Regions from separate parts of the Bacillus sp. LJBS17 genome, predicted to be linked through region 2. Evidence: a T-box and tRNA genes for the amino acid it is inferred to sense, from the RefSeq annotation. Region 2 holds a T-box; the other holds one or more tRNA genes.
The links. The T-box of region 2 lies ahead of tyrS (tyrosine--tRNA ligase). A T-box ahead of a tRNA ligase gene usually reads a tRNA of that ligase, here a tRNA-Tyr.

Region 1 (3,377 bases), 1.2 Mb from region 2:
AAGGGCCATCGCTCAACGGATAAAAGCTACCCCGGGGATAACAGGCTTATCTCCCCCAAGAGTCCACATCGACGGGGAGGTTTGGCACCTCGATGTCGGCTCATCGCATCCTGGGGCTGTAGTCGGTCCCAAGGGTTGGGCTGTTCGCCCATTAAAGCGGTACGCGAGCTGGGTTCAGAACGTCGTGAGACAGTTCGGTCCCTATCCGTCGCGGGCGCAGGAAATTTGAGAGGAGCTGTCCTTAGTACGAGAGGACCGGGATGGACGCACCGCTGGTGTACCAGTTGTTCTGCCAAGGGCATCGCTGGGTAGCTATGTGCGGACGGGATAAGTGCTGAAAGCATCTAAGCATGAAGCCCCCCTCAAGATGAGATTTCCCATTCCGCAAGGAAGTAAGATCCCTGAAAGATGATCAGGTTGATAGGTCTGAGGTGGAAGTGTGGCGACACATGGAGCTGACAGATACTAATCGATCGAGGACTTAACCATATTTTTGAATGATGGCACACCTGTTATCTAGTTTTGAGAGAATAAGTTTTTTCGAAAAAACACTTGATTTTCTCAAGAATACATAGTATAATGTTAAATGTCACTGAAATTGTCTGGTGATGATGGCGAAGAGGTCACACCCGTTCCCATGCCGAACACGGAAGTTAAGCTCTTCAGCGCCGATGGTAGTCGGGGGTTTCCCCCTGTGAGAGTAGGACATCGCCAGGCAGACTTCATTCCGCAGTAGCTCAGTGGTAGAGCTATCGGCTGTTAACCGATCGGTCGTAGGTTCGAATCCTACCTGCGGAGCCATTATTGGAGAGCTGTCCGAGTGGTCGAAGGAGCACGATTGGAAATCGTGTAGGCGGTCAACTCCGTCTCAAGGGTTCGAATCCCTTGCTCTCCGCCACTGATACTTATACATAATTACAATTGAAAGTCTGGGCCCGTTGGTCAAGCGGTTAAGACACCGCCCTTTCACGGCGGTAACACGGGTTCGAATCCCGTACGGGTCATTATATGATGGAGGATTAGCTCAGCTGGGAGAGCATCTGCCTTACAAGCAGAGGGTCGGCGGTTCGAGCCCGTCATCCTCCACCATTATATCATCGCGGGGTGGAGCAGTTCGGTAGCTCGTCGGGCTCATAACCCGAAGGTCGCAGGTTCAAATCCTGCCCCCGCAACCAAATTTCAAAATGGTCCGGTAGTTCAGTTGGTTAGAATGCCTGCCTGTCACGCAGGAGGTCGCGGGTTCGAGTCCCGTCCGGACCGCCATTTAAATACTTAGGCTCGGTAGCTCAGTTGGTAGAGCAACGGACTGAAAATCCGTGTGTCGGCGGTTCGATTCCGTCCCGAGCCACCACCTATGCCGGTGTAGCTCAATTGGTAGAGCAACTGACTTGTAATCAGTAGGTTGGGGGTTCAAGTCCTCTTGCCGGCACTGTTTTTTCAAAATTTAATGTGGAGGGGTAGCGAAGTGGCTAAACGCGGCGGACTGTAAATCCGCTCCCTCAGGGTTCGGCAGTTCGAATCTGCCCCCCTCCACCATTTATAGGGGCATAGTTTAACGGTAGAACAGAGGTCTCCAAAACCTCCGGTGTGGGTTCGATTCCTACTGCCCCTGCCAAATTTATGACATCTTGAGATTATGGCGGTTGTGGCGAAGTGGTTAACGCACCAGATTGTGGCTCTGGCACTCGTGGGTTCGATTCCCATCAATCGCCCCATATTATCATTGGGCTATAGCCAAGCGGTAAGGCAACGGACTTTGACTCCGTCATGCGTTGGTTCGAATCCAGCTAGCCCAGTCTCACTTTTTATATCAACTGCATATAATGTATTAAGTCCATTTAAAATGCGGAAGTAGTTCAGTGGTAGAACACCACCTTGCCAAGGTGGGGGTCGCGGGTTCGAATCCCGTCTTCCGCTCCAATTACGGCGGCATAGCCAAGTGGTAAGGCAGAGGTCTGCAAAACCTTTATCCCCGGTTCGAATCCGGGTGTCGCCTTCTTATTGCCGGGGTGGTGGAATTGGCAGACACACAGGACTTAAAATCCTGCGGTAGGTGACTACCGTGCCGGTTCAAGTCCGGCCCTCGGCACCAATTTTACTTACATGGTAAGTTGAATTGGTGTTTGTGTTTTATCATTATAACTAATCATATTAATGATCTACATAAGTAGATCATTTTTTTAATGCTTTGTTTTATCATAACAAGTTAAGTTCCGAGGCCTATTATAAAGCGGCTGTATAGCTAGTCTTTCAACACTTTTATTTTTATTTCCAAAAAAACTTTTTTGAAATACGTTGACACTTTATGAGATCCATGATATAGTTATATTCGTCGGTTAGATACGACGTAAAACTTGCCGGTGTGGCGGAATTGGCAGACGCGCACGACTCAAAATCGTGTTCCTTCTGGAGTGTCGGTTCGACCCCGACCACCGGTATACTGAAAAACCCGTTTCTTAATAGACACGGGTTTTTATTTTTTATTAAAGAAAAGGAGCCGAGGCTCCTTTTTATACTTACTCAGCGTATTGGTCTAAGATCTCTTCTAACACCTCTTCAAGCTCTTCTGCATCTTCAAGCTCTGATTGGCTGAAACGGACGCGTACAAGCTGTTCTCCGTCATTATACATCTCTTCCAGCCATCCTCGCAGTCCTCTTGCCCTGCGGTCGACTTCGAAAATGATTTCCAAACCGTCTTCGTCTAAAAGGAAAATGAGCTCTAATTCATCAAGCATCTGACGATAATATCCGGAAGTCGGAACGAATTCGAATTCTTGAACGAACGGAAGGCGGCGTCGGAAGTAGGGCGCTTGTTCACAGTCTGCTTCGTTAAGACGGAAGCCCAGGTTTTCGATTGCTTCCAGCACATTTTCAATCCGAAAATGCGGTCATGATCGGATTTATCGATACCGCCTTGAATGTCAAGGTCTGTCACCACGGCAACCTCTACTTTCCCTACAGTCATCGGCGTATCTAGAGGCAGAGTGAATGTAAACGGAAATTGATGCTCTTCACCAGGCTGTATGGTAAATGAACCAGTGACCCGGAAAGAATGAATTGTAGCGTATTTCCGGTGCTCTTCATCGTCTTTTACAATGACATACCGTGTGCTAAGCTGTAAATCGATATAACGGATGTCCTGAGCGATTTTTCCGCCTTTGACATGTACCGTTCCCTGTACTTCTTCTCCTGGAAAATATGCGTCTTTTTCTAAAATTGTATCTACTTTTGCAGCTCCAATTCCGGCACTTGCCGCAAGTTTCTTAAAAAATGACATGTTAGATCTTCCCCTTTTTCTTTTTTCTCAACAGATATACGCAAGAAGGAGGAAAAAAGATTCGTTTGATTCATACTTTTTTCCTATTATTCGTCTCGGC
Region 2 (3,377 bases):
GTCATTTTTTGAAGATGCGATAAAGCAAATAAAGAATGAAAAAGCTGGCGATCGTGATGGCTTCAGCCGAGACGATATACCAAGGCCATGGCCCGAGAACATCTAAGAGAGAGGAACCGCCCGGTTTTTTCGTCAAATACATATAATTCGCGCCAAGCCAGCGATCAATCAGAAAAATACAGACGCCGTACACATTAACAAGCAGGACTGTCACCCATAACGAGCGCTGGCCCATTCTGTAGGTGCCAATCACAGCCATCAGCAGACAGGATAAAAACACAGACCCGTGAGAAATAAAAAAGAGGATATATCGGATATGCGGAAATGAAAACATTCCGAGGTCAGGAGTGGCAAGAGCCTGAATCGAACTGCCGATGCCGACAAAAAACAAAAACACAAACAGCTTTCTGCTTTTTGTCACTAACATAATAGCTGACAAATACACCGACAGGTCACTAAGCTGGAGAGGCAATGAAGTGCGCACCGACCACCTGCCCGTGGCGATCATCCATATTTGATAGCCGATTTGCGAACCAAGCAAAAGAAACACAAACAGAGAACGTAAAAACCGGCTGGCCCTCGGCTGCTTGACCCCCTCTTGGAACAAAAACAACAGAATGGCCAAAAGGGCGATAATCGCTAACGTCACTACATGCTCTGTCGAAAACAGATGAAACGGATCATGCTTATAGACGGATTGAACATATTTTTGCAAAACTGCACCCCCGTTTGCGGGTTTTTGTTTATTTTGGCGTTGTTTGGGCTTTTTTTATTCACCGATATATGGGCTTGAAGTTCACATCAGAGTCTGTTACAATTCGTTTCATAGCTAATGATTCTGATAATTTAAGGCAGGCCTAAAAAATGGAACGTTCACATCAACATCAGCAGCTTCGGAAGGAAGAACACGATACACTTTCTAAGCTCAAACAAATGCCCGTCGAGTCACTCAACCTAGAAGCCATTTCGATCGCTACGAATCTGTATCGGTCTGCACAAAGGCTCCGTGTCAAAATGGAGACTGAGGTTCTTTCTTCCTATAACCTTTCTTGGACCGCTTTCTCCATTCTTTATGATCTATGGGTATGGGGAGCGCTCGAAACGAGAAAAATCGCTGAGCTGTCAGGGATATCTACAGCTACAGCAAGCAACGTGATCAAAACGCTCGAAAAAAAGAGTTTTTGCAGTAAAAGCATCGACACAAGAGATCGGCGACTCGTGTTTGTCTCAATCACCGATTCCGGCAAACAAGCGATCGAAGAACTCTACCCGGAGTTTCACAAAGGGGAAACAGAGCTCATTGCGGGAATGACGAAGGACGAACAGAAAATATTGACAGGGCTGCTTAGAAAGGTAGCTGACAATCTTCATACAACATAAGCTTTGACGGGAATCCAGTAGCGGTTTGTCTCCCTGTTTCAGAGAGCCGGCGGAAGGTGCGAGCCGGCACACAGCAAACGTGAATTACCTCCCCGAGCTTTCTTTGTGAACCTTAAAAGTAGCAAAGAACGGGAAACCGTTATTCGAATGAGCGGAAGACAATGTCTTCAACCAGGGTGGTACCGCGTGCATTGAGCCACGTCCCTTATTGGGATGGGCTCTTTTTTGTGTTTGTAAAAAAGGAGGAAAAATGATGAGAACATTTGAGCAGCTCACAGCGTCACAGCAAAAAGAGGTAGAAAGACAGCTTCAGCTATACATGACAGGCGCCCACGAAGTCATACCGCCGGAGGAATTAAAGGCAAAGCTCGTGAAATCAATTTCCACGGGCACGCCGCTTAAAATTAAGCTCGGATTAGATCCGTCTGCACCGGATGTACATTTGGGCCATACGGTTGTGTTAAATAAGCTTCGCCAATTTCAAGAAAACGGCCACATTGTCCAGCTGTTAATTGGGGATTTCACAGGAAAAATTGGTGATCCGACCGGAAAATCGGCAGCCAGAAAGCAACTGACTGATGAAGAAGTTCAGCACAATGCCAAAACCTACTTTGAGCAATTCGGAAAAGTGCTTGATCCAGAAAAAGTCGAGCTTCACTATAACTCAAAATGGCTGAAAACATTGAATCTAGAAGATGTCATTGAATTAGCAGGGAAAATAACGGTAGCCCGCCTGATGGAGCGCGACGACTTTGAAGAACGCATCGCCATGCAAAAACCAATCTCACTGCATGAATTCTTTTACCCATTGATGCAGGGCTATGATTCTGTCGTTCTCGAAAGTGATATTGAATTAGGCGGAACGGATCAGCATTTCAATGTCCTCATGGGACGGCATTTCCAAGAACGATACAACAAAGAAAAACAAGTCGTCATCCTTATGCCGCTCTTGGAAGGCTTGGATGGCGTCGAGAAAATGTCGAAGTCGAAACACAACTACATTGGCATTAACGAACATCCAAACGACATGTACAGAAAAACGATGTCACTGCCCGACAGCCTGATGAAAAAGTACATCCACTTGGCGACAGACTTAGAGCTTGAAGAGAAAAAACAGCTCGTAAAAGACTTAGAAACCGGCGCCGTTCATCCGCGTGATGCCAAAATGCTTTTAGCCAGAACAATCGTCCGAATGTATCACGGAGAGAAAGCAGCAGAAGCTGCCGAACACTCGTTTAAAACAGTCTTTCAGGAAAACAGCCTGCCGGAAGATATACCAGCCGTAAACTGGAAAGGCGAAAAAACGATAGCGATGATTGATCTGCTCGTCAAGCTAAAACTCCTCTCTTCGAAGAGCGAGGCGCGCCGCATGATTCAAAACGGCGGTGTACGCATCGACGGAGAGAAAATAACAGATATTCACGCCAAAGCAGAGATAAGAGAGAATATGATCATCCAAGTCGGCAAACGCAAGTTTTTAAAGCTCCAATAGTTTGATATTCCGAAACGCTTATGACCCTTCATTCATAAGCGTTTTTTTGCAGGTATAAAGCACTGTCTTTTCAAAAACGCTCTCCATCTTGCAGGAAACTCCTTTAGCATCCCGAAATATTCCCCAACCATACATTTAGGGGAGGTTTATTTTTGATGAAAAAGCTTTTGACTGTCATGACGATGGCTGTTTTAACTGCCGGCACACTGCTCTTGCCGGCACAGAGTGTCACCCCTGCCGCGCACGCTTTACAAATATCAAATAGCGAGCGCGAGCTTCCATTCAAAGCAAAGCATGCGTACTCTACCATTTCTCAGCTAAGTGAAGCAATCGGCCCCAGAATAGCCGGAACTGCAGCTGAAAAAAAGAGTGCCCTATTGATCGCCTCATCCTTGAGAAAATTAAAGCTTGATGTGAAGGTTCAACGATTCAACATTCCTGACCGGCTTGAGGGTACACTGTCTTCAGCAGGACGCGATATTCTTCTCCAAGCGGCGTCGGGCTC

Region 1: it encodes a tRNA-Tyr, which carries the amino acid that the T-box ahead of tyrS (tyrosine--tRNA ligase) is inferred to sense. The anticodon was not compared.

The regions. Positions count from the first base shown of each region.
Region 1 is NZ_CP079759.1:930,965-934,341, forward strand. It holds rRNA gene KXZ66_RS04665 (23S ribosomal RNA) at 1-489, shown strand, start outside; rRNA gene rrf (5S ribosomal RNA) at 602-717, shown strand; tRNA gene KXZ66_RS04675 (tRNA-Asn) at 727-801, shown strand; tRNA gene KXZ66_RS04680 (tRNA-Ser) at 807-898, shown strand; tRNA gene KXZ66_RS04685 (tRNA-Glu) at 933-1,004, shown strand; tRNA gene KXZ66_RS04690 (tRNA-Val) at 1,014-1,089, shown strand; tRNA gene KXZ66_RS04695 (tRNA-Met) at 1,099-1,175, shown strand; tRNA gene KXZ66_RS04700 (tRNA-Asp) at 1,187-1,263, shown strand; tRNA gene KXZ66_RS04705 (tRNA-Phe) at 1,276-1,351, shown strand; tRNA gene KXZ66_RS04710 (tRNA-Thr) at 1,357-1,429, shown strand; tRNA gene KXZ66_RS04715 (tRNA-Tyr) at 1,452-1,536, shown strand; tRNA gene KXZ66_RS04720 (tRNA-Trp) at 1,542-1,615, shown strand; tRNA gene KXZ66_RS04725 (tRNA-His) at 1,640-1,715, shown strand; tRNA gene KXZ66_RS04730 (tRNA-Gln) at 1,725-1,796, shown strand; tRNA gene KXZ66_RS04735 (tRNA-Gly) at 1,846-1,920, shown strand; tRNA gene KXZ66_RS04740 (tRNA-Cys) at 1,926-1,996, shown strand; tRNA gene KXZ66_RS04745 (tRNA-Leu) at 2,004-2,092, shown strand; tRNA gene KXZ66_RS04750 (tRNA-Leu) at 2,357-2,438, shown strand; partial or broken gene spo0M (sporulation control protein Spo0M) at 2,517-3,277, opposite strand.
Region 2 is NZ_CP079759.1:3,923,205-3,926,581, forward strand. It holds gene KXZ66_RS20265 (YwaF family protein) at 2-715, opposite strand; gene ywaE (tyrZ transcriptional regulator YwaE) at 865-1,380, shown strand; T-box leader at 1,375-1,589, shown strand; gene tyrS (tyrosine--tRNA ligase) at 1,631-2,872, shown strand; gene ywaD (aminopeptidase YwaD) at 3,028-3,377, shown strand, end outside.